One region of the Paenarthrobacter ilicis genome, then DNA from elsewhere that is predicted to be linked to it. Evidence: riboswitches for the same ligand, from Rfam matches in the RefSeq annotation. Region 1 holds a riboswitch; each other region holds the start of a gene.
The links. Region 1 has a riboswitch for thiamine pyrophosphate ahead of thiC (phosphomethylpyrimidine synthase ThiC). Riboswitches for the same ligand answer to the same signal wherever they lie in the genome.
Positions count from the first base shown of each region.

Region 2: linked by a shared signal. The riboswitch ahead of thiO (glycine oxidase ThiO) and the one ahead of thiC (phosphomethylpyrimidine synthase ThiC) in region 1 are both predicted to bind thiamine pyrophosphate.
Region 3: linked by a shared signal. The riboswitch ahead of JOE60_RS16050 (ECF transporter S component) and the one ahead of thiC (phosphomethylpyrimidine synthase ThiC) in region 1 are both predicted to bind thiamine pyrophosphate.

Region 1 covers NZ_JAFBCD010000001.1:2,341,810-2,351,815, reverse strand. Annotated here, with positions in the region: gene JOE60_RS10755 (P-II family nitrogen regulator) at 1-224, shown strand, start outside; gene JOE60_RS10750 (glucose-6-phosphate dehydrogenase) at 353-1,753, opposite strand; gene ffh (signal recognition particle protein) at 1,933-3,516, shown strand; gene JOE60_RS10740 (alpha/beta fold hydrolase) at 3,572-4,294, shown strand; gene thiC (phosphomethylpyrimidine synthase ThiC) at 4,282-6,072, opposite strand; TPP riboswitch at 6,067-6,174, opposite strand; gene JOE60_RS10730 (amidohydrolase family protein) at 6,215-7,297, shown strand; gene JOE60_RS10725 (VOC family protein) at 7,373-8,245, shown strand; gene JOE60_RS10720 (hypothetical protein) at 8,376-8,813, shown strand; gene rpsP (30S ribosomal protein S16) at 9,048-9,470, shown strand; gene JOE60_RS10710 (RNA-binding protein) at 9,472-9,714, shown strand; gene rimM (ribosome maturation factor RimM) at 9,840-10,006, shown strand, end outside.
Region 2 covers NZ_JAFBCD010000001.1:2,681,465-2,691,470, reverse strand. Annotated here, with positions in the region: gene JOE60_RS12235 (DEAD/DEAH box helicase) at 1-1,032, opposite strand, end outside; gene JOE60_RS12230 (RNB domain-containing ribonuclease) at 1,311-2,774, opposite strand; gene thiE (thiamine phosphate synthase) at 2,803-3,498, opposite strand; TPP riboswitch at 3,526-3,644, shown strand; gene thiO (glycine oxidase ThiO) at 3,635-4,885, shown strand; gene thiS (sulfur carrier protein ThiS) at 4,882-5,118, shown strand; gene JOE60_RS12210 (thiazole synthase) at 5,123-5,920, shown strand; gene JOE60_RS12205 (hypothetical protein) at 6,003-6,305, opposite strand; gene JOE60_RS12200 (DUF3107 domain-containing protein) at 6,351-6,575, opposite strand; gene JOE60_RS12195 (TetR/AcrR family transcriptional regulator) at 6,626-7,360, opposite strand; gene moeB (molybdopterin-synthase adenylyltransferase MoeB) at 7,367-8,569, shown strand; gene JOE60_RS12185 (SDR family NAD(P)-dependent oxidoreductase) at 8,609-9,613, shown strand; gene JOE60_RS12180 (glutamyl-tRNA reductase) at 9,642-10,006, opposite strand, start outside.
Region 3 covers NZ_JAFBCD010000001.1:3,508,739-3,518,744, reverse strand. Annotated here, with positions in the region: gene JOE60_RS16085 (Na(+)/H(+) antiporter subunit C) at 1-323, shown strand, start outside; gene JOE60_RS16080 (Na+/H+ antiporter subunit D) at 320-1,888, shown strand; gene JOE60_RS16075 (Na+/H+ antiporter subunit E) at 1,885-2,451, shown strand; gene JOE60_RS16070 (MrpF/PhaF family protein) at 2,448-2,726, shown strand; gene mnhG (monovalent cation/H(+) antiporter subunit G) at 2,716-3,108, shown strand; gene JOE60_RS16060 (DUF4235 domain-containing protein) at 3,181-3,441, opposite strand; gene JOE60_RS16055 (NUDIX hydrolase) at 3,478-4,155, opposite strand; TPP riboswitch at 4,309-4,445, shown strand; gene JOE60_RS16050 (ECF transporter S component) at 4,520-5,140, shown strand; gene JOE60_RS16045 (ABC transporter ATP-binding protein) at 5,140-6,702, shown strand; gene JOE60_RS16040 (energy-coupling factor transporter transmembrane component T family protein) at 6,699-7,493, shown strand; gene JOE60_RS16035 (GNAT family N-acetyltransferase) at 7,509-8,123, opposite strand; gene JOE60_RS16030 (penicillin acylase family protein) at 8,157-10,006, opposite strand, start outside.

The DNA.
Region 1 (10,006 bases):
AGCGGGGTTACACGGAGGTGTACCGCGGAGCTGAATACAACGTGGACCTGCTCCCTAAGATCCGCATTGAAGTACTGGCCACGGATGAGCAGGCAGATGACATCCTGGATGTCCTGATTGCCAGCTCCAACACCGGCCGGGCAGGAGACGGCAAGGTGTGGACCATGGACGTCTACGAGGCTGTCAGGGTGCGGACCGGAGAGCGCGGCGCTGCCGCCATCTAACGGTTACGCGGCCATCCTGGCCACATAACGCCGAAGGGCCGGATACCCGAGGGTATCCGGCCCTTCGTGGTCTCCGGCGGGATGCTTGCCTCGCCGAGCTGTTCCAATCGGTGGTGACCCCGGGGCGCCTAGCGCCTCCTGGAGGTGGACCAGTGGGCCGGACCGTTGCTGCCGGCGTCGTATTCCTCCAGTGGAACGGCGCCTGTTTCCCAGGCACGAAGCACGGGCTCAATGATCCGCCAGCAGTCCTCGGCGGTGTCACCACGGACTGAGAGCAGGGGATCGCCGTTGATGATTCCCTCCAGGACCTCGCCATAGGGGAGCATGCCGGCCGCGTTCAGTTCTGCCACCAGGCTTGCCCTGTCCAAGGAGAAGATATCGCCGGGACCATTGACGTCCACGTCCAACTCGAGGACGTCCGGGCCAAAGCCGATCCGCAGCTGGTTGGGTGAATCCACGCCGGAAAAGCCCTTGGGCAGGTGGGGCACGGGGCGGAAGGTGATGATGGCTTCTTTCCTCTTACGGCCCAGGGCTTTGCCGGATCGAAGAATGAAGGGCACTCCCTTCCAACGCCAGTTGTCGATGTCCACCCGAACCTGGGCAAGCGTCTCCGTGTTGCGGGAGGCGTCCACGCCATCCTCTGCGGCGTAGTCAGGGACCGCACGCTCGCCCAACGCGCCGGCGGTGTACCGGGCGCGCCGGGATGACTCGCCATAAGGGGCCTTGATGCTGCTGGCCCTCAGCACGGTGGCTACCGCATCCCGCAGGTCCCGCTCCTCGATGGTGGCCGGCGCGTCGATGGCAAGGAACGCCATGATGTGCAGGAGGTGGCTTTGGATCATGTCGCGCAGGGCGCCTGCAGTGTCGTAGTAGCGGGCGCGCCCCTCAAGCGCGAGGTCCTCGTCGAAGATGACCTCCACCTTCTCGATGTGGTCCCGGTTCCATACGGGCTCCAGGAACCTGTTGGCGAAACGCAGGCCCAGGATGTTCAGGACCGTGGCCTTGCCCAGGAAGTGGTCAACGCGGTGGATGCGGTCCTCCGGGACCAGGGCCGCAAGGGTCTTGTTCAACGCATGGGCGGATTCCGTGCCGGATCCGAACGGCTTCTCCATGACCAGGCGGGTGCCTGCGGGGAGCTGCTCGCGGCGCAGGACCTCACAGGCTTTCTGGCTGATGTGCGGTGGCAGGGCAAAGTAGATGGCCACCGGTCCTTCAAGGGTTTGCAGGAGGGCGGCCAGGGGACCATCGGCGGTCACGTCCACTTGGTGGTATTCAGTGGTAGCCACTACTGCGTCCAGGGCCGTCCGCCCGGCGTCGTCAGTGGCTTTTAATGCGGTGTCGAAGGCGCCCTCAACCCGTTCCAGCCATTGGTTGGGGGTCCAGGGATCGGACCCGGCGCCCACCAGCCGGAGGCCGGAAGCGCCCCCGCCGGCCAGGAGTCCGGCCAGGCCGGGCAGCAGGAGCCTGCCGGTGAGGTCCCCGGACGCACCGAGGATGAGCAACGTTTTTACAGTTGTTTGACTGGTCACTGTGCCAGCATGCCATCTTGGAGGTGCGACTTGGTACCCTAGATAGTCGAGTCCCGCAGTTGGATCGGATTTGTCGGTAGTTGCAGGTATCGAGGCAAATATCCGGGACAAGACACAGTCAAGACTCTGGCGAGTCGCTTGGCCGCCATTAGCAGACCATCGAAAGAAGTGCACGGCGCGTGTTCAATTCACTCTCTGACCGGTTGACAGCAACCTTCAAGAACCTTCGTGGCAAGGGCCGCCTCACCGAGGCTGACGTTGATGCCACCGTCCGGGAGATCCGCCGCGCCCTGTTGGACGCAGATGTTGCCGTGTCCGTGGTCCGTGAATTCACGGGCCGCATCCGCGAGCGTGCCCTGGGCGCAGAGGTTTCGGGGGCGCTGAACCCCAGCCAGCAGATCGTCAAGATCGTCAACGAGGAACTCCAGGAGATCCTCGGTGGCGAGACCCGCCGCATCCGTTTGGCCAAGAACGGCCCCACCATCATCATGCTTGCGGGCCTGCAGGGTGCCGGTAAGACCACCTTGGCGGGCAAGTTGTCCAAGTGGCTCAAGTCGCAGGGCCACAGCCCCATGCTGGTGGCCTGTGACCTCCAGCGTCCCAATGCCGTTACCCAACTCCAGGTGGTTGGCCAGCGCGCGGGTGTTCCTGTGTTCGCGCCGCACCCGGGCGCCACGTCCACCGAGCTGGACCACCCCGCCGGCGATCCCGTGGCAGTTGCCAAGGCCGGCGTGGAGGAAGCCCGCCAGAAGCTGCACGACGTCGTCATTGTTGACACCGCCGGCCGCCTTGGCGTCGATGCCGAAATGATGGACCAGGCTCGCCGCATCCGCCAGGCGATCATTCCCAACGAAGTCCTCTTCGTGATCGACTCCATGATCGGCCAGGACGCCGTCAACACGGCCATGGCCTTCGATGAAGGCGTCAACTTCACGGGCATCGTGCTGTCCAAGCTCGACGGCGACGCCCGCGGTGGTGCCGCGTTGTCGGTGGCATCTGTGACCGGCAAGCCCGTGATGTTCGCGTCCACTGGTGAAGGCCTGGACGACTTCGAACTCTTCCACCCGGACCGTATGGCCTCGAGGATCCTGGACATGGGTGACGTCCTCACCCTGATCGAACAGGCCGAGAAAGCCTGGGACAAGGACGAAGCAGCCCGGATGGCAAAGAAATTTGCCGACCAGGAAGACTTCACCCTGGACGACTTCCTCGCCCAGATGCAGCAGATCCGCAACATGGGCTCCATGAAGAAGATGCTCATGATGATGCCGGGGGCGCAGAACATCCGGCAGCAGCTGGAGAACTTTGATGAGAAGGAGATCGACCGCGTTGAGGCGATCGTCCGCTCCATGACTCCCCACGAGCGCGTTGCTCCCAAAATCATCAACGGATCCCGCCGTGCCCGTATCGCCAGGGGCTCAGGTGTCCACGTCTCCGAGGTCAATGGCCTGCTGGAGCGATTCGGACAGGCCCAGAAGATGATGAAGAAACTTGCTCAGGGTGGGGGCATGCCGGGGATGCCGGGGATGCCCGGCCTTGGTGGACCAGGTGGTGGCCGCAAGAACGCGAAGAACGCCCCCAAGAAGAAGGCGCGTTCCGGCAATCCGGCCAAGGCAGCGCAGGAACTGCGTGATGCCCAGGCCAAGAAGTCTGCTGCAGCGTCGGCCGCTCCCACGGGTGCGGCGTTCGGCCAGGGCGCGGCCGACTTTGATCCTTCGCAACTGAACCTGCCCAAGGGCTTCGACAAGTTCCTGGGCAAGTAGGAATTCCACGGCTCCGCCTCCGATGGATGTCGGAGCCGTGGAATAGTCTGATCTGATGCACAAGCAGCGCGTAGTTTTTGTCCACGGCCTTGGCAGTTTTGGAGCTGCGGCCTGGCCAAAGCAGCACGGAATGGCGCTGTCCCATGACGCACTTTTCTTGAGGCGCCATGGCTTCGACGCCACCGCCGATCCCTTGGAATCCAACGTAGCCGCGGACATGGCCATTATTATCAATGCCTTGCGGGAGTCCGGCGGAGGCCACGTAGTAGCCCACGAACAGGGCGCGATCTCCTCAATGCTGACCGCCATTGAACGTCCGGACCTGGTCTGGTCGTTGACCCTGGTGGAACCGGCGTGTTTGTCCCTCACAAGTGAGCTCCCGGCAACCGCTTCGCACAGGTCACTCATGGAGCCCCTGTTTGCGGTACGGAACCAGCTCAACGACTCCGATTACCAGCGCGAGTACTACCGCCGCGCATTCTCTGCCGAAGCCGGTGACCTGGATACGCCGGAGGCGCGCCGTTCCGCACGCCGTCTTCGACTGCAGGCTCCCCCGTGGGAGGCGCCACTGCAGATAGTGCCCGGTGTTCCCACCCTTGTCCTCACCGGTGGCTGGGAGCCGTTGTACGAAGAAATCGCGGGTTACCTCCGGGAAACCGGCGCCGTCCACCGTGTAGCAGCGGGCGGGCACCGGCCCCAGGACTCAGCCGACGGAGACCGTATCATCAGGTCTTTTGTGGCTGATGCCGGACGAGGTATCTCTGCTCAAGCCTCCTGAACCGCCGGCTGTTCCTTCCGAAAGGACAGGGGGGCCGCGGGATCCGGAAGGTACACCTTTCCGAATTCGTCGCGGATGTCCTGGCTGATCCGCATGGAGCAGAACTTGGGGCCGCACATCGAGCAGAAGTGGGCCGTCTTGGCCGGTTCAGCAGGCAGTGTTTCGTCGTGGAACGCCTCGGCGGTGACAGGGTCGAGGGACAGGGCGAACTGGTCGCGCCAACGGAATTCGAACCTAGCCTTGGAAAGGGCGTCGTCTCTCTCGTTGGCCCCGGGGTGGCCCTTGGCGAGATCGGCAGCGTGGGCTGCGATCTTGTAGGTAATGACACCGGTCTTCACGTCATCCTTGTTCGGCAGCCCCAGGTGCTCCTTGGGAGTGACGTAACACAGCATGGCCGTGCCGTACCGTGCGATTTCGGTTGCTCCGATGGCCGAGGTGATGTGGTCGTAGCCGGGCGCCACGTCGGTGACCAGCGGGCCCAGTGTGTAGAAGGGGGCTCCCTTGCACAGCTCCTGCTGGCGTTCAACGTTTTCCCGGACCAGGTGGAACGGGACGTGGCCGGGGCCTTCCACCATCACCTGAACATCGAATTCCCATGCCCTGTGGGTCAGCTCGGCGAGGGTATCCAGTTCGGCGAACTGTGCGGCGTCGTTGGCATCTGCCGTGGCGCCGGGGCGCAGGCCATCGCCCAGGGAGAACGCGACGTCGTACTGGGTGAAAATTTCGCAGAGCTCGTCAAAATGCGTGTACAGGAAGTTCTCCTGGTGGTGTGCAAGGCACCAGCCGGCCATGATCGACCCTCCACGGGACACTATGCCAGTGACCCTGTTGGCGGTGAGCGGCACATAACGCAGGAGCACACCGGCGTGGATGGTCATGTAGTCCACGCCTTGCTCACACTGTTCAATGACGGTGTCGCGGAAGATCTCCCAGGTGAGCTTGTTGGCTTCGCCGTTGACCTTTTCCAGGGCCTGGTAAATGGGTACTGTGCCGATCGGGACAGGGGCGTTGCGGATGATCCATTCACGGGTGGTGTGGATGTCGTCGCCCGTGGAGAGGTCCATCACCGTATCCGCGCCCCACTGGGTGGCCCACTGCAGTTTGTCCACTTCTTCGGCGATGGAGCTTGTCACGGCGGAGTTGCCTATGTTGGCGTTGATCTTCACCAGGAAGGCCTTGCCGATGATCATCGGTTCTGATTCCGGGTGGTTGATGTTGTTGGGAATGATGGCCCTGCCCGCGGCGACTTCGCTGCGGACCAGCTCAACATCGCAGTTCTCCCGCAACGCGACGAACTGCATTTCCTTTGTCACGATTCCCTGCTTGGCGTAGTACATCTGCGTGACTCTTTTCCTCTCGACAGCGCGGCGGGGAATGGGTTGGCCGCCTTTCCATTCCGCTGATGCCGCCCCGCGCCGGACCGCGGACTTGCCGTCGTCGAGCAAGTTGCGTTCGCGCCCGGAGTAGGGCTCGGTGTCGCCACGGCCCTCGATCCATGCTGAGCGGAAGGGCTTCAGTCCCACCACCGGATCACTGCCGGGTCCGGCTGTTCGGTACACCTGCAAGGGCTCGTTGGCCACGCCATTGGGAGAGGGCTCCAGCGCAATCTCTGTGACAGGAACGCGGATGCCGGTCCGGGGGTCCTCCACCCATGCCAAGGAGTGGGATTTCAGCGATTGCGTGACGGTTTCTGCCGTCTTCCGGGCCGCGTTGACCGGGTTTTGGACAGGGCTGATCTGGTTTTGGACAGGGCTGTGCTGTGTTTCCGTGGTGCTCAAGGATTACTCACTTCCTTCGCCGGCATTACCCGGACAGGTTCAACGGTCGCAGACTGCATCAGTCCGATCTCAGCCCCTGCAAGGGCACCCGTGTGGTCGTAGACGAAGCTACCACAGCTGCTGCCGGGACTAGGCTTTTCCCATGCCAAACATCATCGAATTCACCGGTCCAGTGCTCGTTTCGGGGGAGGAGGAGCGTCATGGTTTGTGGTCCGTGGACGGAGTCCTCACGTTTGACCGGCCGGTGGATGCCCCGGACGTGCTGCTGGACGGTTGGGTGCTGCCGGGCTTCGTGGATGCCCACTGCCACATCGGGCTCGGAACCGGTGGGGCGGTGGACCACGGCACCACCCTGGCCCAGGCAGTGGCGGACCGCGACGCCGGAACGCTGCTGATCCGGGACGCCGGTTCACCGTCCGATACCAGGTGGGTTCAGGAGCGCGGGGACTTGCCGCGGCTGATCAGGGCAGGCCGGCACATTGCCCGGAGCAGGCGATACCTCCGCGGGCTGGGGCATGAAATCGAACCTGCCCAGCTGGTGGAGACCGTCCGTAAGGAGGCCCGCGACGGCGATGGCTGGGTGAAACTCGTGGGGGACTGGATCGACCGCGGCCTTGGAGATCTGGCTGCCTCGTTCCCGGCGAAGACCGTCAAGGACGCCATCGCTGCGGCGCATGATGAGGGTGCCCGCGTCACCGCCCATTGCTTCGCCGAGGACACCATCGATGAGATGTTGGATGCCGGGATTGACTGCATCGAGCATGCCACCGGGCTTTTGCCCCGGCATATTCCGCGGCTGGTTGAGCAGTCGGTTCCCATTGTTCCAACGCTGGTCAACATCGCCACTTTTCCCGATATTGCCGGGCAGGCCGCCGGGAAATTCCCGGAGTATGCCGCACACATGCTTCGGCTGTGGGAGGGGCGCCGGGAGCGGGTGTTGGAGGCGTTCGAGTCCGGTGTTGCCATCTACGCGGGGACAGATGCCGGCAGCGTCATCAAGCACGGCAGGATCGCCGATGAAATGCAGGAACTGCACGACGCCGGCCTGCCGCCTGTCGCGGTGTTGGAGGCTGCCGCGTGGGGCGCCCGGGAATGGCTGGGAGCTGGGGGTATCAGCGAAGGTGCCAGCGCCGACGTCGTGGTGTGCGCAGCAGATCCACGCCGGGAGTTGGGAACCGTACAAGAGCTCAGCCACATTGTTTTGCGGGGCCGGGTCATCCGTTAGGAATAAATTGAAGCTTCAAGTAATTTATAAGGGTAGATGATGTCGAACCGGCGGCATCAGAACCAGGAGTTTCACATGAAAGCGACACCAAAACAGGATCTCCTTCCTGCCGAACTGACCATGGGCACCGTGATGCTCAAGGTTGGCGACATGAAGACCATGAACGACTACTACCAGCAGGCCCTCGGCCTGGACGTCGTGGCTGAGCAGGACGGCGGCCTGTATCTTGGCCGCGTCGGCAAGCCCCTGGTTCACTTGGCGCCCGCAGCAGGACTCCAGGTTCCCGGTCGGGGAGAAGCCGGGCTGTTCCACACTGCGATTCTCTTCGAGGACCAGCCTTCGCTGGCCGCAACCGTTGCCACGGCTGCCGAATTCGAACCCCGCGCTTTTGCCGGCAGCGCCGACCACCTGGTCAGCGAGGCTTTCTACTTCACCGATCCTGAAGGCAATGGCATCGAGCTCTACTACGACAAGCCTCGTAGCCAGTGGCAATGGGACGGCGGGACGGTTGTCATGGACAATGTGGCGCTTCCTCCGCAGCGCTACCTTCAGCAGCACCTGAGTGAAGCAGCCGTAACGGGCCAGCGGGAGTCCGCAGCCGGCGTCGGGCACGTTCACCTGCAGGTGGGAGACGTCCAGACCGCCAGTGACTTCTACGTGGGGACCCTTGGATTTGAGCGGACTGCGGGATGGCATGGCCAGGCCCTGTTTGTCTCTGCCGGCGGCTATCACCACCACATGGCGATGAATGTGTGGAACAGCCGGGGCGCCGGCCCCCGCCGCGACACCCTGGGCCTGGGGGAAGTCCTGATCGAGGTGCCGTCCTCCGAGGACGTTGCCCAGTTGGCTGACCGGTTGAAGGTGGCAGGGGTTGCCAGCCACCACACGGGGCTTGAACTCCGATTTGATGACCCGTGGAAGAACAAACTCCGGGTGGCCGTCCGCTAAAGGTTCGGTGCTTCTGCCCTTGGGCCGACACCCCTCACGGCTGCCGCTGCATTAGGCTGGATTTGGACGGCGTCCATCCACTGGTGCCGCGCCGCCGCCCCGTCAGCACGAAGGATTGAGAGTAGTCTCCATGGGCTTTGCCGAAATTTTTGTTGCCACCCACAATGAAGCGCTCAAGCGGGCAGCTGCCCTGGAGAAGGGGGCCGGGGTTTCCGGCCCCGCAGTCCGCATCGAAGGTGTCACCGACTACGAAGTGGAGCAGCTGGGCGATCTTGCCGGCCAGGCCGTCCACGCGTCGGGGGCCGACTACGAGCTGGCGCTGGTTGATGTCACCAGTGATTCCCTCCTTGGCGTTCCCGAGGCCATGGTCCGCGCCCTTGCTGAGTTGCTGACCTACGAAAGTGAAGGCGACGGCAACGTCCTGGATGATGTAGCCGCGGCTTGGGCGCAGCAGGATGACATGCCCTTCGATTCCGCTGCCGCGCGGCAATTGGTGCAGCAGCTGGCCGCCTTGGCAACTGATGTGGAAAAAGCGGACAAGGCTGGGCTGTACGTCTGGTCCGAGTAGGGGGACGGCCGCCCCGCGCGCCGCTTGTGCAGGCCCGTGTGGGGTAAAACACGCCGGGTTACGGCGCGTGAGTCGTAATTGCCACGGGTATCTGGCACAATAGACAGGTACTCGATCGGTACGGCCCCTCTCTCCGTGTCCGCATCTTGTCCTTCGAACCGTCCAGTATGGCCCGCCCCACGGGTGCAGAACGTCGGGTTCAACCCCGTTTCAGAAACAGGAGTGACCACAAAAGTGGCCGTAAAGATTCGCCTTAAGCGCTTCGGTAAGATGCGCGCACCGTACTACCGCATCGTCGTCATGGATGCCCGCGCCAAGCGCGATGGCCGTGCCATTGAAGAAATCGGCAAGTACCACCCCACCGAAGAACCGTCGTACATCGAGGTCGCTTCCGAGCGTGCCCAGTACTGGCTCTCCGTTGGCGCCCAGCCCACTGAGCAGGTTGCTGCGATCCTCAAGATCACCGGTGACTGGCAGAAGTTCAAGGGCCTGCCGGGCCAGGAAGGCACCCTGAAGACCAAAGCTCCGAAGGAAGCCTTCGTAGCCCCGGAGAAGGGTTCCGTCATCATTCCGGAAGCCATCACCAAGAAGGCCAAGCAGTCGGACGCCGATGAGGCTCCCGCTGAAGCTGAAGCAGAGACCACCGAGGCTGAGTAAGTTGCTGGCAGAAGCGCTCGAGCACCTGGTTCGCGGGATCGTTGACAGCCCTGAGGATGTCAAGGTCAGCGCAAAGAACAACCGCCGCGGGGAATCCCTCGAGGTGCGCGTTCACCAAGAGGACCTCGGCCGTGTTATCGGTCGTCAGGGACGCACTGCACGCTCCTTGCGAACAGTAGTTGCGGCCTTGGCGGGCGGCGAGCAGGTCAGGGTCGACGTCGTCGACACCGACCGTCGCCGGTAGCGCTCAGCAATTCTTGTCTTAAGTCCGGCCCCTTCACCGAATATGGTGGAGGGGCCGGACTGCTTTATCCCCATTCATTACCGCGCCCGCCCGGCGGCCGGCAGAACAGAAATTCAGAGGAATCCATGCAGCTTCAGGTGGCCCGGATCGGTAAACCCCACGGCATCAGGGGTGAAGTAACCGTGCAGGTACTGACGGATGCTCCCGCGGAACGCTTTGTAGCAGGTACTGAGTTCGTGGTGGAGCCGGCTTCCTCCGGCCCGCTGACCATTCGCAGCGCGCGGTGGAACAA
Region 2 (10,006 bases), 340 kb from region 1:
GGCTACCAGGACGTCAACCTTGTTGTTCCGGAACGCACGCAGGGCCTGTTCGCGGGCACCCTGGCCGAGGTCGCCGTGGATGGCTGCGGCAGCGAAGCCGCGGTCAACCAGTTCCTCGGCAACCTTCGCGGCGGTCCGCTTGGTTTTGGTGAAGATGATGGTGCGGCCGCGTCCACGGGCCTGCAGGATGCGTGCCACAACCTCGGTCTTGTCCATGCTGTGGGCACGGTAGATCAGCTGGCGGATGTCGCGCTTGGTGAGGCCTTCATCGTTGGGGTCGGCAGCGCGGATGTGGGTTGGCTGCGTCATGTAGCGGCGTGCCATCGCGATCACCGGGCCGGGCATGGTTGCCGAGAAGAGCAGGGTCTGGCGGACGGCAGGGGTGCCGGCGATCAGGGTTTCCACGTCCGGGAGGAACCCGAGGTCCAGCATTTCGTCGGCCTCGTCAAGGATGACCATTTTGACGTTCTTGAGGCTGAGGTGCTTTTGCTTGTAAAGGTCGATCAACCGGCCGGGGGTGCCGACAACGATTTCCACGCCCTTTTGCAACGCATCGATCTGCGGCTCGTATGCACGGCCGCCGTAAATCGTGGCGATACGTGCATTGCGCTTGCGTGATGCGGTCTGGAGATCGTTGGCCACCTGAACAGCGAGTTCGCGGGTAGGCACGATCACCAGGGCCTGGGGGCCGCCGGGAACGGCAAGCTTGTCATAGCCGGCATCATCGCGTCCTACTACGCGCTGCAGGGCAGGCACGCCGAAGCCGAGGGTTTTACCCGTACCGGTCTTGGCCTGGCCGATGATGTCGTGGCCACCCAGGGCGACCGGCAGGGTCATGGCCTGGATGGGGAAGGGGTGGGTAATCCCGGCATCTGCCAAGGATTCCACGATGTCTGCGCGCACGTTGAAGTCGGCAAACGACTTCTCTTCGATCTCGTGGGGCGTCTCGTTCGAGACGATCGTTTCCTCGGGCTCGATTGATTCTGTTCCGGTGGGGTCCGTCAGGACTTCATGGGTATGCAATTCACTCACAGGGAGTTTCCTTATTCATTTGGGCATTGGCGCCGCATGCTCAACGGGGGCGGCATAGCCGTACCGGAGCACCAACGGGCGCGCAAGCAAGTCCAGTGGAAGCCGATCGCGGGCTATCTAAGTACTGGCACTGGTGACCAGTTGGTACATCTCAAGATCGCGTAGGGGCGGGCTTGTTGAGTTCAAAAATTAACTGAATCAACGACCGGGCATCCATTACTACACGGCCAGTCTATCCTCTGGCGGGCAGAATGGCCGGATCAGGGCAACGACGGGTGTCAGGGCACCAGGTCAAACAGGATCTCCCGGCTGGCAATATCCGCCGTGGCCAACCTGACCCGGACCTCCGTTCCCGACTCCATGGTGCCGTTGCACCGGGCTGTGACTGCAGGCTCGGCTATCTGGATGGTGCCGTACGGTCCGCCGTTGCCGTTGCCGTTCCCGTTGGTGGGCTTGGAACCGGAGATCACCACCGCAGTGAATTCCTCACCCACATGGTTGGCAAGCAGCGCGGCCTCCACGGTGTCCAATGCCGCGCGTTCCAGGCGTCCAGCCAACTGATCGGAGGCCGCCATGATCCCCGGCAGCGTGGGAAGGGCCTCGCGGGCCCACGCCGGAATTTCCCGTTTGTTGCACAAAGCTTCGCAGATCACCAGGACAAACCTGTCAATCAGCCGTCGCAGCGGGGCCGTGGTGTGGGCGTAGGGCGCTCCAATGGCTGCCTGGATGACAACTTCGGGAACTTCGCCGTCGAACGGGGTGTACCCCGCACCGCGGAACAGCGTGCCCGCAGAATGGAGGATGGCCAACTGCTTTGGGTCCGCGGCATCAAGGGTCCGCAGGTATTCGCCGTACGTCACCTTGCCGTCCCACGGTTTGCCGAGGGCCACGGTCTGCCGTTTGAAGTGCCTGAGGGAGTTTTCATCCGGTGCGGGCATGGTGCGGAGGATGCCCACCTTGCCTTCCAGCATCATGGATGCGGCGGCCATCCCCGTCATCAGCGAGATCTGGGCATTCCAATCCTCCACGGGCAAGGACGGGGCAGCCTCAATCCTGTAGCCGCCTCCATCCGTTGACTGGACGATCTCCTGCTCGGGCATGTTCAGGCTGGCCCCGCCCCGGAGCCGTTCCAACTCAACGCGCTTCAGCCCGACTTCCTTCAGGAGCGCCAGCACCGGGGGCGCGTTGCCGTCGTCGATCTGCTGTTGGGCCCCCTTGTAGCTCAACTTGGCGCGGCTGCGCACGGTGGCCCGGGCCACCGAGACTGTCTGCACTTCCCCGGCGCCATCAAGGGCGAAATCCCAGACGAACGCCCCGCAATCCTGTTCGGGGAGCAGGCTTCCGGCGTTCTCGCTGATGATCTCCGGATGCAGGGGTATGCGGCTGTCCGGCGCATAGAATGTTTGGCCGCGCCGGCGGGTTTCGGCGTCCAGCGCGCCGCCGGGCACCACGAAGGCGGGGACATCCGCGATGGCGTAGAGGACCTTGTACCCTTGGCCGGCCCGTTCAATGTGAACGGCCTGGTCCAGATCCGTGGATGTTGCAGGATCGATCGTGACGAACGGAACGTCCCTCAGGTCACGGTCCGGAAGTGCGCGCGATTCGACGGCTTTGCGGGCTTCACCGACGGCGTCCGCCGGATACCCACCGGGCAACTCCAATTCGGTCCGGAGCGCAGCAAGTGCGGCTCCGAGCTGGTCCGAAGGGTCCTGGACATTGGGTGTGATCCGATGATGTGACACGAAAGTCAGGGTAGCCCGGTTTCGCCGGTTAGTCCCGGTACCCCGCCGCGTCGAGCGCTTCCACCAAGGCCCTGGCTGCCGCCGTCGGATCCGGTGCCTCGGTGATGGCACGGACCACCACAATCCGGCTGGCCCCGGCTTTCACCACCTGTTCCACGTTGTCCAGGTCGATGCCGCCTATGGCAAACCACGGCAGCTTTACTGCGCCGTCTGTTGTCTCCCCAGCTCTCTTCATGGCTTCCGCTGCATATGTGACCAGGTCTGTGCCAACGGCTGCGCGGCCCGGTTTGGTGGGCGTGGCCCACACCGGTCCAACGCAGAAATAGTCCAGCCCGCCCTCTCCCGGTGAAGCGGCAATGGCGTCGTTGACCTGCTCCGGGGTGTGCGTGGAAAGCCCCACCAACGCCGTGGACGGCAGGAGGGTCCGGGCCACCTGCAGGGGCAGGTCCTTTTGCCCCACATGGAACACCGGAGCCCCGGAAACACTGGCAACATCGGCCCGGTCGTTGACGGCCCACAGCTTCCCGTGCCGTTCCGCAACGCCCTTGAGGACCTTCAACAGTTCCAGTTCTTCCGCCGCTTCCAAGGACTTGTCGCGCAGTTGGATGATGTCCACGCCACCCGCGTAGGCGGCATCGGCAAAGGCTTCGAAATCCCCTTGGCGGGAACGGGCATCAGTGCACAGGTACAGGCGGGCGGTATCAAGGGAGTCAGTCCGGGTCATGCACACCAGAGTAGTTCCTCTAAACTGGGCGGGTACTGCGGGAGCCGGGACGTCCGTCATATGACCCACCGGCTGAGAGGGCTTCAGCGCCGACCGCTTGACCTGATCCGGCTAGTACCGGCGTAGGGAAGGAAACATGGCAGACTCCCGCCACGCACCAACCAGGACAACCCTTCGGGCTGACGTCGCCGTGATCGGCGGCGGCATTATTGGCCTGGGCATAGCTCACGAGGCCAGGCGGCTCGGCCGCTCCGTAGTTCTCATCGACCCCGCACCGGCCTCCGGCGCCACCTTCGCAGCTGCGGGGATGCTGGCACCCGTCAGCGAGCTGCACTACCAGGAGGAAGACCTCCTGGACCTCATGGTGGAATCATCAAGGCTGTGGCCGGGCTTCATCAACAGCATCGGGGGTGCCACCGGATACCGCACGACGCCCACCCTCGCCGTGGGAGCCGACGCCGCAGACCGCCGTGCGCTCGCGGATTTGCGCTTGGTTCAGGTGGCGGCAGGACTGGGCGTTGAACCTCTGGGCCTGCGGGAAGCAAGAACGCGTGAGCCATTGCTCAGCCCTGGAATCTCCAGCGCCTTCGAAATTCCGGCGGACCACCACGTGGATCCCCGGCAGTTGGCCGCCCGCCTGATGAAGATCCTCTCCGCGCACTCAACGTCTGATGCCAGTTGGGTGGAGGAGGCAGCGGCAGGATTCTCCGTTGCCGACACCGCAGTCCGGCTCCTGTGGGACCATTCCCGGGTAGCAGGGGTGGAGCTCGGCTCCGGGACCGTGGTCCACGCAGCGGAAACAGTGGTGGCCAACGGCCTGGGTGCAGCGTCCTTGCAGGGGCTGCCGTCCGGCCTGGCTCTTCCGCTGCGTCCCGTCTACGGGGATATCCTCAGGCTGCGCGTGCCAGAGCACTTACGGCCCCTGGTGACCTCCACCGTCCGTGGACTCGTCCGGGGTGTGCCCGTTTACATCGTCCCCAGGGACGACGGCACAGTGGTCATTGGCGCCACCCAACGGGAGGACGGGTTGTCCGCCTCATCCAACGCCGTTTCAGCAGGCGGCGTCTACCAGCTTCTGCGCGACGCCCAGGCGCTGGTCCCCGCGGTGGCCGAACTTGAACTCCTGGAGGCCACGGCACGCGCCCGGCCCGGAACTCCGGACAACGCACCACTGCTGGGACGGATCGGAAGCCCCGGCGGATACGTCCGCGGACTCCTGATCGCCACCGGCTTCTTCCGGCACGGAGTCCTGCTCACACCCGTGGCCGCGAAGATCACGTGTGGCTTGATGGAAGGCCATGACGATCCCCGCTGGTCACTTTTCCGTCCCGACCGTTTCAACGACACCCTGAATCACCACCACCTGCGAGGCAAGGAAACAGCATGAACATCACACTCAATGGCGAACTCCGCGCCGTGGAGCCCGAGTCGTCAGTCAGCACCTTGGTCAGCTCCGTAACTGGCCGGGTCCTTGACCACCGCGGCCAGGCCACCGACGGCGGAAAACTGGGTGTCGCCGTCGCCCGCAATTCCGAGGTGGTGCCCCGCAGCCAGTGGGCAGCCACCGCGCTCGCCGACGGCGACGAACTGGAACTCGTTACAGCAGTCCAAGGAGGCTGACCGCATGACCACCACACAGTCGAACGTCATCACTGATGCCCTGGAGATAGACGGCGTCATTTTGGGCTCCCGTTTGATCATGGGGACCGGGGGAGCGCCCAGCCTTGACGGGTTGGGTGCGGCCTTGCTGGCCTCCGGGACGGAGCTGACCACAGTTGCCATGCGCCGCTACTCACCGGCGGAGACGGGCTCGCTCTTTCAACTCCTGATGGACCACAACATCCGGGTGCTGCCCAACACCGCCGGATGTTTCACGGCAAAGGACGCCGTGATGACGGCGGAGTTGGCCCGCGAAGCGCTGGAGACTGACTGGGTGAAGCTGGAGGTCATCGCGGACGAGCAAACCCTCCTTCCCGATGCCGTGGAACTCGTGGATGCCACGGAGCAGCTGGTGAACCGCGGCTTCAAGGTTTTCGCTTACACCAACGACGACCCCGTCCTGGCGTTGAGGCTGGAGAACCTGGGCGCCACCGCCGTCATGCCCCTGGGTGCGCCCATTGGGACCGGACTGGGAATACTGAATCCGCATAACATCGAATTGATCGTGTCCCGGGCCTCGGTGCCGGTTGTTCTGGACGCCGGGATCGGAACGGCGTCCGATGCTGCCCTGGCCATGGAGCTCGGCTGTGATGCGGTCCTGCTGGCCACTGCGGTAACAAGGGCGCAGGACCCCATCCGCATGGGCGAAGCTTTCAAGCACGCGGTGACCGCCGGGCGCCTGGCCAAGTTGGCCGGCCGCATCCCGCGCCGCGAGCACGCATTGGCTTCCTCTGCAATGGAGGGCCGGGCGGAGTTCCTTTAAGCGCATGTGCCCTTAAAGAAGACATGTGCCCTTAAAGAAGAATGGCCATCACCCTGAGGTGATGGCCATTCTTCTTTGTTCGTCAGAGGCTCAAAGCCCTGGTCATTGCCTCAATGTCTTGCTTGGTGCGGACCCGCCCACAGAAAACCACGACGGCGGCCGCAGCCGCGGTGCCGATCACGATGGGCAGAACCCACGGAATCCAGGTGGCGCCTGGCTGATAGCCCAGCCCGGCGCTGATGAACGCAATCCAGCTGAGGGCGCCGACTCCCGCCGAGACGCCGGCAGGCAGTGCCACGCCGTAGGTGGTGTGCCGTTTATCGTTGGCCCACACCATGAACCCGGTGGCAACCGTTGCCAAAACCACAACGACGAGTGAAAGCATTGAGACTCCTTGGCAGCTGAACGGAACCGGGTTGGACGGGTGGGGCTAGAGAGCGCCGAAGCCTACGCGGCGGACTTCTTCAGCACCGATCTCCACGTACCCCAGGACACTGCCGGGAACAATGATCTGCCGGCCCTTTTCATCCGTCAGGCGAAGCTCAGAGCCCTTTGACACGGCTTCTGCCACGATGTTGGCCACAGCTTCAGCATCCAAAGCGGATTCAAGCACAATTTCGCGGCCGACGTTCTGAATGCCGATCTTTACTTCCACAGCAAGGCCTCCAAGCCAATCAAGTGTTAAGTCAGTCCTCTATTTGTAGCCTAGGACTCTTTAGGGAATCGACTGATTCCGCGCCAAGCTAAACGATAGATCAGATCGCTGGCCACATCGAGGTCAAGGTTTCCGTCTGTTTCGAGCCAGTACCGCGCGCTGACCTGGGCCATTCCTGCCAGGCCGCGGCCCAGAAGCTGCGCTTCCAGGGGAGGCAGCTTGGTGTCCTCTGCAATGACGTGCGCGACGGCGTCCGCAAAGGTTTTGTTGAACGTCTCCAGCCGGGAGCTCACGTCGGGATCATTGATGAGATCGGATTCGAATACCAGGCGGTGCGCCTGGTCGTCGTCGGCGATGAACCGGAAGTAGGCGCGCATGACGGCCTGGACGCGTTCCTTGTTGTCCGAAGTGGAGTTCAAGGCGCTGAGCATCAGCTCAGTGAGGGTGGCCAGGTGGCTGTCCAGCAGTGCCATGTAGAGCTCACGCTTGGAGGGGAAGTGCTGGTAAAGCACCGGTTTGCTGACACGGGCAGTCTCGGCAATTTCATCCATGGCTGCTCCGTGGAAGCCGTTGGACACAAAAACTTCCAGTGCTGCTGACAGCAACTGTGCGCGGCGTTCATCCCTTGGCAGCCTGGGCGATCGGGGTGAACTTGTCCGTTCCTGCTTCGCGGGTGCTCCATCGTTTGCCCGTGTGCCGTCAGCCACAGTCTGCCGCCTTTCCTTTGCAGTTATGACCACTCTACCGGTGGGTAATATGACCGGGCGGTATCTGCGGGCATACATTGGGGTATGGCCTCAATTGTTGCTGCCCGCACCGCCGCGCCCGCTGTCCTGCCACCCCTGGTGGAACCCGCCCCGGACCTTACACCGGCGGAAGTGGAACGGTATTCCCGGCACCTCATCATTCCCGAAATCGGCGCCGTGGGCCAGCGCAGGCTGAAGAACGCCAAGGTGCTGGTCATCGGCGCCGGCGGACTTGGTTCACCGGCCCTCCTGTACCTTGCAGCCGCAGGCGTGGGGACATTGGGAATCGTCGACGACGACGATGTTGACCTCAGCAACCTGCAACGCCAGGTCATCCACGGAGTCGCGGACGTAGGCACCCCCAAGATCGAGTCGGCACGCCGGGCCATTGCCGATCTGAACCCTTTGGTCTCCGTGGTGACCCACAATGTCCGCTTGGATGCTTCCAACGCCCTGGAACTCTTTGCCCAGTACGATCTCATCCTCGACGGCGCAGACAACTTTGCTACCAGATACCTGGTGAACGATGCCGCGGCGATTCTGGGAAAGCCCTATGTGTGGGGCTCGATTTTCCGGTTCGATGGCCAAGTCAGCGTATTTTGGGCAGATCACGGTCCCACGTACCGGGATCTGTACCCCGAGGCCCCACCCGCCGGCTCCGTGCCGTCGTGCGGTGAGGGCGGCGTCTTCGGCATGCTCTGCGCCGCTGTGGGATCGCTGATGGTGACGGAGGCAGTGAAGCTGATTACTGGCGTCGGGCGTTCCCTCCTGGGCAGGGTGGCACTTTTTGATGCCCTGGGCGGAAGCTGGCGTGAAATCAAGGTGTCAAAGGACCCTGAGGCCACGCCCGTGACGGAATTGACCGACTACGAAGCCTTTTGTGGCATCGCTCCCGTGCAGGAAACAGACCAAGCCCACACCGTGACAGCCACGGAGCTGGCGGACATGCTCCGGGAGCGCGGGCTGGGACAGCGGGACTTCGAGCTGGTGGACGTCCGGGAATCGGGCGAGCACAGCATCGTCAGCATTGAGGGGTCCGTGCTGATCCCCCAAGGCAGGATCCTGTCCGGTGAATCCTGGGCAACCCTGCCCCAGGACAAGGACATTGTGTTCCATTGCAAGGCCGGTACGCGGTCCGCTGCCGTTCTGGATGCGGCCCGGAAGGCCGGATATACGAGGGTCAGGCATCTCGACGGCGGTATCCTCGCCTGGGTCCGGGACGTTGAGCCGGACAAGCCCGTTTACTGATTCGTTGCCCGGGAGTACTTTTTTCTGTCAAGCTCAACCATGAGCGAAGAACAAACAGTCACGCAGCAACACCCGTTGGAGTCCGGCTTCGGTCACGGTTCCACCGCCATGGAGGTCATCGAAGGAATTGATCTCTCCGGGCGGACAGCCATTGTCACCGGAGGCTATTCAGGACTCGGGCTGGAAACCGTCCGGGCCTTGGTGTCCGCCGGCGCGGAGGTCACCGTCCCCGCCCGTCGGCCGGAGCGCGCCAGGGAAGTGCTGGCCGCTGAAGGACTCTCCAACGTCGCGGTGGAAGAGATGGACCTGGCAGACCAGGAGAGCGTCAAGGGCTTTGCGTCCCGCTACCTTTCTGCGCTCTCTCTTTCCGGGCACGGGTCGCTGGACATCCTGATCAACAACGCAGCCATCATGGCCAGCCCGGAAAGCCGGGTGGGGCCGGGGTGGGAAGCGCAGTTCGCCACCAACCACCTGGGCCACTACACGCTGGTGAACGCTTTATGGCCCGCCTTGGTTGCCTCGGGGAGCGCCCGCGTGGTTTCGCTGTCCTCAACGGGCCACAAGCTCTCGCCGATCCGCTTTGATGACATCAACTTTGACAGCGGCTACGACAAGTGGCGCGCCTACGGCCAGGCCAAAACCGCCAATGCCCTCTTTGCGGTGGAGCTGGACCGCCTGGGCCGTGAGCATGGCGTCCGCGCTTTTGCCGTGCATCCCGGCGGAATCATGACCGAGTTGCAGCGCCACCTGCCAAAGGAAGAAATGGTGGCGGCCGGGTGGATGGACCAGGAGGGGAACGTCCGTGAGGGGTTCAAGACCCCGGTGCAAGGCGCGGCGACGTCAGTGTGGGCAGCCACGTCACCGGCGCTGGACGGCAAGGGCGGCGTCTACTGCGAGGACTGCGACATCGCCAACCCTACGGATAAGGAATCTCCACTGGCGCGGTACCAGGGCGTGGACGCCCACGCGGTGGACCGGGAGGACGCGAAGAAACTCTGGGAGCTGTCCGCCGGGCTGACGGGAATGGACGCTGTCCGTCAGTAAACGGACAACATGTGGAAGAAACCTTAGCTCAGGCGCTTTCGGAGCGGAGTTGCCCGTGGTCCACCGGGCACTCCGCGGCCGGGGCCGCGGAAGGTTGTTCCACCTGGATCCCGTAGAGGGCTTCCAAGGCGGCAACGTACTGGTCCTGCTGGCCGTTGGCGGCAAGCTCGCGGGCGCGGACAGTGGGTGTGTGCAGCAACTGCTTGACCATGCGGCGAAGGGCGAACTCGACTTCTTCAGCGGCAGCCGTGCAGCCGTGCCGGGCGCGGACCTTCTCCATCTCCGCGTCCAGGACGTTCATGGTGTGCCGGCGCAGGGCAACAATGGCAGTGTCCACGGAACGGGCCTCGCGCTCGGACTCAAAGGACGATGCCGCGCCAGTGACAATGGCGC
Region 3 (10,006 bases), 1.2 Mb from region 1:
TCAGCAAGGAAACCAACCCCGAGGCCTACAGTGATCCCCTGCCGCAGGCGCTGATCCTCACCTCGATCGTGATCTCCTTCGCTGTCACGGCCTTCATGCTGGGCATCATCTACCGCACCTGGGTCTTGGCCCGCCAGGACGAGATCCAGGATGACCTTGAAGACGTCCGCGTGGCCAAGACACCGAGCTTTGATGCCGAAGATGACGCGATTGTTCCGTTGGAAACCTCGGAATTCGCAGTCACTCCGGTTGCCACCACCGACCGGAACAGCCCGGAAGCCACCGAAAAGCCGCACACCACTCCGGAAGGAGGCAGCGCGTGAACCTCGCAAACCTGTCGCCGTTAGCTGTCCTCCTGCCCATCATGGGTGCTGCTTTGGCGTTCCTGCTGATCCGGCACCAGACCGCCCAGCGGGTAGTGAGTATCAGCATCCTGAGCGCCACGTTGCTGTTGGAGTGCTTCCTCCTGATGTCCGTGTGGGACGGGGGCACCACGTCCGTGACCCTGGGCGGTTGGTTGCCGCCGTGGGGCGTTGTCCTGGTGGTGGACCAGTTCTCATCCCTGATGCTGGTGGTCTCCACCGTTGTGAGCCTGGCCGTCCTGATCTACGCCACAGGACAGGGAATGGCCGACGGCGACCATGAAGCGCCTGTCTCCATCTTCCACCCCACCTACCTGATCCTGGTGGCGGGTGTTTCCAACGCCTTCCTCACCGGAGACCTCTTCAACCTTTACGTCGGCTTCGAGATTCTGCTGACGGCGAGTTACGTCCTGATGACACTGGGCGGGACAGGTCCGCGTATCCGGGCCGGTGTCACGTATGTGGTGGTGTCAGTGGTTTCCTCCGTGCTGTTCCTTGTGGCCATCGCCATGATTTACGGCGCTACCGGAACAATCACCATGGCGGACCTCGCTGTGAAATTGGCTGATCTGGACCAAGGCACGCAGAACCTACTGCACGTGATGCTCCTGGTGGCCTTCGGTATCAAGGCTGCCGTCTTCCCGCTGTCGTTCTGGCTTCCCGACTCGTATCCAACAGCCCCGGCGCCGGTCACTGCCGTGTTCGCGGGCTTGCTCACCAAAGTGGGCGTTTACGCCATGGTCCGCACCGAAACCCTCCTGTTTCCGGGGGACACCCTCAACGTTCCGCTGATGGTGGTGGCGCTGCTGACAATGGTGGTGGGCATCCTGGGTGCCCTGGCCCAAAGCGACATTAAACGTTTGTTGTCGTTTACCTTGGTGAGCCACATCGGGTACATGGTGTTCGGACTGGCCATGAGCTCTGTCATGGGGTTGGGGGCTGCCGTGTTCTACGTGGCCCACCACATCACCGTGCAAACAAGCTTGTTCCTGGTTACCGGGCTCATAGAACGCCGCGGGGGCAGCTCCTCGATCGACCGTTTGGGTGGATTGGCCAAGTTGTCGCCCTTACTGGCGGTGTTGTTCTTTGTCCCTGCCATGAATCTGGCCGGCATTCCGCCGTTCTCCGGGTTCCTGGGAAAGCTGGGACTCCTTCAGGCAGGCGTGGAGCTGGGCACACCGTTGGCCATCACCCTGGTGGTGGGCGGAGTAGTCACCAGCCTGTTGACCCTGCTTGCCATAGCCCGTGTGTGGAACAGGGCCTTCTGGCGTAAACCTGAAGACGCCGAGTATCCGGATCCTGCCCTGCTGGCCACCAAAAACGTGGGCGTGCTGCCGCGGACCATGGTGGGCTCAACCGCTGCGTTGGTGGTGTTCGGCGTTGCACTGACCGTCTTTGCCGGCCCGCTCTTCCACATGTCCGACGGTTCCGCGGAGATCATGTTGGACCGGTCAGCCTATATCCACTCGGTCCTTGGCGACTCCGTCCAGGTTCCGCCGCCGGTGCAGACAGGGGGTGCCAAATGAGCCGCAAGCCGATCTCGTTCCGTACAGAACTTCCGCTGCTCATCTGGTTGGTGATCGTGTGGGGTGCCCTGTGGCGGGACTTCAGCCCGGGAAACCTCCTGTTCGGCGCGATCATTGCCGTAATGGTGGCCAAGTTCTTCTACCTCCCTCCCGTTGAACTCAGCGGCAGGTTCAACGTCCTTCGGGCTTTCGCTTTCGCCATGATGTTCCTGGGCAAAGTGGTGGCAGCGAGCTTCCTGGTGCTGTACCTGGCCACCGTCAAAGGACCAAAGGTGCGCAGCGCCGTCGTCGCGGTTCCGTTGCGCAGCCGCTCCGATCTGATGGTGACGGCCACCGGCCACGTCATCTCGCTGATCCCTGGTTCGCTGGTGGTGGAAGTGGACCGGTCAACGTCCACCCTGTACCTTCACGCGCTGAACATCTACACGGAAGCTGACATCGAGGAGATCCGTCAGGAAGTGCAACGCATTGAGGCAGGATTGATCCGCATCATGGGCACCCATCAAGAAGTAGAGGAACTCGGAAAAGAAGCCCCTGCGGGCACGGAAGGGGCAACGCTGTGAAGGACTTTGTTCTGATCGCGACGGCGGTGATCCTGGGTTTGGCCGCTGCCGGCGCCATTGTGCGGATCGCCATTGGCCCGTCCCTGCTGGACCGCGTGCTGGCATCCGATGTTCTGCTGGCCATCCTCGGCGCGGCACTGGCTGTGGACATGGCCGTGAACCGGCACCTCAACAACCTGATGCTGCTGGTGGCGTTGGCCGTGATTGGTTTCATCGGATCAGTGACCGTTGCCCGCTTTGTGGCCGAGCGGAGGGAACAGAACAATGAGTCCTGACGCCACCGGAATCGATGTTGTTATTGACGTGGTCACCGCTGTTTTTCTGGTGGTGGGAGCTCTCATGAGCCTGGGTGCGGCCGTGGGTTTGCTGCGCTTCCCGGACCTGATGAGCCGCATGCACGCCGCCACCAAGCCGCAGGTGCTGGGTTTGTTCCTGATGTTGTCCGCAATAGGGCTCCAGATGCGGACCTGGTGGGTGTGGCCGGTCCTGGTGGTGGCGTGGATCTTCCAGTTGCTCACGGCGCCGGTGTCCGCCCATATGGTGGGGCGCTCGGCCTACCGCACCAAGCACGGGCACCGCGAAATGCTCACCAAGGATGACTTGGAAGCCGTCGTCCAGAGGGCAGCTGCCGGGCAAGAGCCTCACTCTGACGTTTAAGGACAACGCGGGGTCATTCAGGGCCCATCCCAACTGCTGGGATGGGCCCTGAATGACCCCGCGTTGTGTTTCTTAGACGATGTCCTGTGACTTGGAGAAACGGGAAATCGCGCGCTGGGTGCCCCTGCTGGCGAGCACCTGGATCAGCGAGCTGACGATGGCAGAAATCAAAGCGAACGTCAGCGCGGAGCGCAGGCTCGATTCCATGTCATCGTTGCCCATGGGCGGCTTGTTGCCAGTGGCTTTTTCCCACCCTTTATTGACGAGTTTGGTTCCAACGAAGCCTGCTCCGAGGCTCACTCCGGCACCGATCAGCTTGAAGAAGAGATTCATGACCCAAGCCTAGCCGTACCAGCAAGCCCCGCCGCGCTACTCCCGGTTTTCGCGCTCCTTAAGGAAAGCAGCCAGGGAACCCGGCGGTCCCAGGACAGGCGCTACGGAGTGCTGGGCGGACCACACTGCATCCACGCTGCTGAAGCCTGCAATTTCCTTCAGCAGGTAATACGTGGGTGGCATCATCTTCAGCGATCCAGTGGCCTCCGCTTCCAGGATCCCCGCCACAGGCATCCACAGTGACTGCCACGCCTCAGTGGTTTGGTGCTGCGGTTGGTGGCTGGACAACGGCCTTGCCACATAGAAGAAGGTATCGAACCTCTTGGGCATGTCCACCGGAGTGATCCAGTTGGCCCAAGGGCGCAGATCCTCCGGCTCGATGGTGAGCCCCGACTCTTCCTGGACCTCCCTGATGGCGGCTGCCAACACGGTGCCGGCGCTGACATCCGCCTGCCCAGGATCTGCGTTGAGTGAAGTCTCCTGCCAGTCCGCGGCGTGACGCTTCAGGAGGTCCGCCGGATAATCCCACCCGGAACTGTCCGCCGGATCAACCCGCCCGCCGGGAAAAACCACCATGCCCGGGGCGAAGTCCATGGTGTTCACCCTGTGCTGGACGAAGGCTTCCAGTCCATGGTTGGCGTCGCGGAGCAGGATCACGCTGGCGGCCAGGCGCGGCTCGGCCGCTGCGGGCTGGGAATCGGCAAGGTCTGTCATGAGGCCATTCTCTCAGGTGCGTTGTGAGGCCTGCTCTGCGCTCCACGCGGCGTGAATAGCGCGTAGAGCGGGCCTCGCAACGGATTTATGACCAACCCCATGACCCCTGAAACCCCGTCAGGTGTAAACTGAACCCGCCCACAAGGGCAAGATTCATAACGACAGGGGAGCGCCGCCGTCGGACCTTGCAGCGATGCAGGTGACGCGAGGGCGCTGAGAGTGCGGACAGCCGCAGACCCTCGAACCTGATCCGGTTAGTACCGGCGCAAGGGAGTCGAGCTTCTCAGAGTGTCCGGATCAGGGCTGCGCAGGCAGTTGCGATCCGGGGAGCACTTTCCCCTCCTGTAACCTCAGGAGGCAGAAGATGACCACGGTAAGCGTGAAGAAGACCAGTTATAACTGGCGTGTAGTAGACATTGTGGTGGCGGCCTTGATCGCGATCGCCGGCGGCGTGATTTTCTGGGCCTGGTCCCAGGGTGCAGCGCTTGTTTCCATTCCCCTGAACGCCACGTATCCGCCGCTGACCGGCTTGCTTGCCGGTGGTTGGATGATTCCCGCAGTGCTGGGCATGCTCATTATCCGCAAGCCCGGCGCGGCGCTGTTCTGCGAGGCCGTGGCAGCTACAGGTGAGCTGATCATGGGCTCCCAGTACGGCACCACGGTCCTCATCTCGGGAATCCTGCAGGGCCTGGGCGCCGAATTGATCTTCGCGGCGTTCCGCTACAAGAAGTTCAACCTGCCCACATCCCTGCTGGCCGGTGCCGGTGCCGGGCTCTTCTGCGGCCTCAACGATTCCTTCCTTCCTTGGGGTTGGAACATCGCCTACGAGGCAATCGACAAGCTCACCTACATCACCTTCACCACGGTGTCCGGCGCGATCATTGCTGGCGGACTGTCCTGGCTGGCCACCAGGGGACTGGCCACCACGGGTGTGCTCAGCTCCTTTGCCTCGCGCAAGGCCGCGACGGAGCCAGCCTTCCGCTGATGCGCGACACCACCACCAGCGGTAACCCTGCACGGCCTGCCGCCATCGCCGCCGAGGGCTGGGGATGGCGGCACTCCGGCCGGTCCCAGCCTGCCATCCACGGCCTGGATCTGCGCATCGAACCGGGGGAGCGCGTCCTGTTGCTGGGCCCCTCCGGTGCCGGCAAGTCCACGCTCCTGCATGCCCTGGCCGGGGTACTGGGGGACGAAGAAGACGATTCCGACGAAACCGGCACACTGCTGATCGACGGCGGGGCGCCGCGCGGGCAGAGGGGCCGCGCCGGCCTCATGCAGCAGGACCCCGAGACGCAGGTGGTGCTCTCCCGCGTTGGCGACGACGTCGCGTTCGGCGCCGAGAACCTCGCCGTTCCACGGGACGAAATCTGGGCCCGCGTGCACGAAGCGCTCGACGACGTCGGGTTGCGTACCGCAGCCGGCGTCGGTGTGGCCCTGGATCACCCGACGGCGGCACTCTCCGGAGGGCAGAAGCAGCGGCTGGCGCTCGCCGGCATTTTGGCGATGCGTCCAGGACTCCTCCTGCTGGACGAGCCCACGGCCAACCTGGATCCGGCCGGGGTTCTGGAAGTCCGTGACGCGGTGGCCCGTTGCCTGGACAAGACCGGTGCCACGCTGGTTGTGGTGGAGCACAGGGTCTCCGTGTGGAAGGACCTGGTGGACAGGATTGTTGTCCTGCAGCCGGGTGCCCAGGGCGGCGGTGTGTTGCTGGACGGTCCGCCTGAACAGGTGCTGACCGAAGCCCGGACCATGCTGATGTCCGCCGGGGTGTGGGTTCCGGGGTACGTCCCCACGACCCGTGCCCGCAGCAATGAATCCGTCACGGCGCCGCTCCTCCTGGCAACCCAGGATCTCGCGGTGTCCAGGGAGAAACCACGCCGCAAGGGTTTCAAGACCATTCCTCCGGTTCCGGTTCAAGCCGGCATCAGTGCCCAGGTCCGGGAAGGGCGTGCCCTCACCATCACGGGTCCCAACGGTGCGGGAAAATCGACGTTCGCGCTGACGTTGGCCGGCCTGCTGGCACCCGTATCCGGCACGGTGAGTGCCGCCGTCGAGCTGTCCGCGGGCGCCGGAATTGACCCGTATGCGTGGAAGGCGAAACAGCTGATCCCACGGATCGGAACGGTGTTCCAGGAGCCGGAGCACCAGTTTGTCACCGGCAAAGTGCTGGACGAGTTGATGTTCGGACCCAGGCATCTTGGCCATGGCCAGGAGCGCGTGGACGAATTGCTGGAACGGCTGAGGCTCACCCACTTGGTGGATGCCAACCCGTACACCCTGTCCGGCGGCGAAAAGCGTCGCCTAAGCGTCGCCACGGTGCTGGCTGCCCACCCGAAGGTTCTGGTGTTGGACGAGCCGACGTTCGGCCAGGACGCCAACACTTGGGCCGAGCTGGCGTCCTTTCTGTCCGAGTTGCTGGATGCCGGAACGTCCGTGGTGTCCGTAACCCACGATCAGGAGTTCAGCGCGGTGCTGGGCGGAACCGAATTGCGGCTGGGACCCCTGCGGCTCACTGAAGCAACACCCCAGGAAGCAGGTGCGGCATGAGGGATGCCTTGAACCTGCGGGGTAACCACGCCCTCCTGACCCGAGCCAACCCCCTGGCCAAGTTCGCGGCGGTTTTCCTGATCTCCCTGGTGCTGGCACTTTCCATTGACTGGGTGTCCGCGTCCACGGCGCTGGTGGCGGAGCTGGCCCTGTTCCCACTGGCCGGATTGACGTTGCGGCTCTTGTGGCAGCGGGCCTGGCCGCTGATCATCGCGGCAGCCATCGGTGGCTGGAGTACAGCGATCGTGGCAGCTGACAGCGGTGCTGTACTGCTCGACGTCGGGCTCTGGTCCATCAGCGAAGGTTCCCTTCAGCTGGGGCTGGGTTTCATGCTGCGCGGTTTGGCGATTGCCCTTCCGGCCATCCTCCTGATGACCTGTACGGATCCCACGGACCTGGCCGACGCGCTGGCCCAGAAGGCCAAATTGCCGCACCGGTTTGTGCTGGGATCCCTGGCGGCGATGCGCCTTGTGGGCCTCATGGCTGACGAATGGCAGACGATCGGCATGGCGCGGAGGGCCCGGGGCGTCGGGTCCCACGGCGGGCCCTTGCAACGGATCAAAGCAACGCTGGGGCAGAGCTTCGGATTGCTGGTCCAAGCTGTTCGCCGGGCGTCGCGGCTGGCGGTGACCATGGAGGCACGCGGTTTTGGCGCTGGTCAGCGGACCTGGGCGCGCGAATCGACGTACTCATTCCTGGATGCGTGGGTGCTGCTGGGCGGGGTGGTCATTGCCGCGGGTGCCGTGCTGACCGCAGTGGGTGCCGGGACCTGGAGCTTCGTCTGGCGGTAGGCCCCGGCATTGGCCTTATTGCTTTGCCTGAACCTCATCCTGCTTGTCCTGGACTTCGTCGAACCCCGCACGGGTCAGGAATCCCAGCTGGGCTTCCTTGTCCGCGAGCTGGATGATGGGCCCGAACTCGAAGCAGGTGGCTTCCAAACGGCGGAGCGCTTTGGCGTTGCGGGAATCGGGCTCCACCACAATCCTGTCCTTGCCGGGCAGGGAGAACATGTACTTGATGAGCGAGGTTGCAAGCCGCGGCGTGAAGTGCGGAATGGGACGCGTGGCCGGAGCCAGCAGCAGGTGCATCCCTATGTCTTCTTCCCGCGCGGGGTAGGCCTCGCCCACGGGGTCGTGCAGTGGCTCGTACGTTTGGAACAGGGCCAGCGGCTCGCCATCGAGGACCACCAGGAAGGCGTGGTGGGTTTCCAGGGAGTCCAGGAACTCGTAGATTTCCTGGACGTGTTCGCGGGTGTGTCCGGTCATCCCCCAGAACTTGGCCCGGGGCTGGGTGACCCACTCGTAGAGAAAGTGGATGTCCTGGCTTGGATCCAAGGGCACAAGCCGCAGGGAACCCCAGCCCTCCAGCTCATCGGAGTAAACGGGTGTGCGGACAGAGAAGTCCGGTGCTGTGGTGTTCATGTTTCCTTCAGGTTCTTTCCGGGGGGCGGGTGGTCAGGCTTTGGTTAACCGGGACCAGTCGGTCATCACAGGGATCAGTTGGCCGGTGGTCCAGAGCGGCAACTGATCGGTAAAATGCTTGTCCCCTGGCGTCCCTGCGGCGCCGAAAGGAACGATCCAGCGGCTGTTGGCACGGTCAGCCAGGTCCCAGACGTAGCGGGCCACGGGGCCCCGGAAGTTGCGGTCGTCCACTCCGGGAAGGCTTTCGGTGCAGAGCACGCAACCGGTGTCTCCGCTGAGGGATGCGGTTGGCGCTGCGCTGGCCAGTGGTACTGGAAGGTCATGGATGGGGAGCAGCTGATGCCGTTCGCCCCATCGCGCAGGGGCAGCTGTTCCGGCGGCAGCCTCCAAAGCAGCGACCACCTCCTCCTGGACGTTGATCCCCACCTCTTGGCCCCGCTGCAGCAGCGTCTCCAATGCGAAACCCACCCTGGATGCCACGGACAGCCACGGGCCAAAGAGCGACGGGTACCCGGTGGGCCGGTCCAGCCCCGCCAGTGCCGGGTGTGCAGCAAACCGCTGCACCAACGCGCCCCTCCAGGCAGCGAAGGCTGACGCCTGTTGGCTGCCGGCATCCATCCGGCCGTCCCAGGCCAGCAGTTCGGTCCGCAGGGCTGATGCTGCGGGGGACAGGATGCCCGGTGCGGTGTTGGCCGCCAGGGACCGGAACAGCGGCCATGGTCCCAGCCCGGTGTCCATGTGGATGGCCTGCATGGTCTCCACACCAACGGGTCCTTCGGCAGCCTCAAGCAGGGTCCGGATCCGAAGTGCGCGGTGGGCCGGTGCGAACTCCATGGCGATTGCGTCGCCGCCCCCGGACGCCCGATCGTTGGCACTGACCGCAAACCCGTTCACCGTGGCAGATGCGAGGGGCACGTACTCCTGATTCCTCGAGGGCGCAGGCTTCCCCGAGTATGCCGGCTCCCAGGCCGGGACGGGCAGGCGACGGTTCTCCGGATTGCGCGCAGGAACCAGGCCGGCCACCAGGTGCCGGACCGAACCACTCGAATCCCCGGCGATCACGCTGTTCACCGGCTCAACCCAAGCCCCCAAAGCTGCCTCGACGTCATCCACGTTCCGGCTCCGCAACAACGGCAGGAGCGACTCAAAACCCAAACGCCCCTCCACCGCCGCCGGGAAGCGCAGACTCAAGGCGCCGCCGTCGGGCGTCCTGGAAATGACCGGACCCCGCGGTGTCTTGATCACCTCCACGGGGACGTCGTCACCATGGCGGACGCGGATAGTGTGATGGCTGACGACGACGGTCTCCCAGCCTGTTCCTCCCCGCGCCTCCACGCGTTCACCCGCGGAGTCCTGGACCCTGCGCAATTGTTCGTTGAAGAGGTCCTGGTAGTCGGCCATGGCGTTGGTGATGGCCCACGCGGTGTGCCCGGTGTGGGCGAAGTGCGGGAGGCCTGGAACTCCGGGGAAGGCAAAGCCGATAGCGTCGAACTCGGGACATGCCAACCGCACCTGCTGGTAGACGCCGGGCAATTCCATGAGTCGGTGCGGATCTCCGGCAATCAGGGGAAGCCCGCTGGACGTCCGGGACCCGTGGGCGGCCCAGGCATTGCTTCCGGACCACACCGGAGCCTCGATGCTGAACAGTTGCACGGCGTCCTCGCCCACTGTCCGTTGCACGTGGGCGCGGAACAATTTGTTGGGGAACGTGGAGAACAGGATGTGGTGGACCAGGAAAACCCCCAGAGGAGTCCACGGATTCCACGGTTCGGGAAGGCTGCTGGAGGCCACAAATTCGGGGCTGTTGCGGAGTCCTTCCTCCAGGGCCCGGTTGATACCTGCAACATAGTGCCCGCACCATTCCTGCGTCCCGGCGTCGAGGT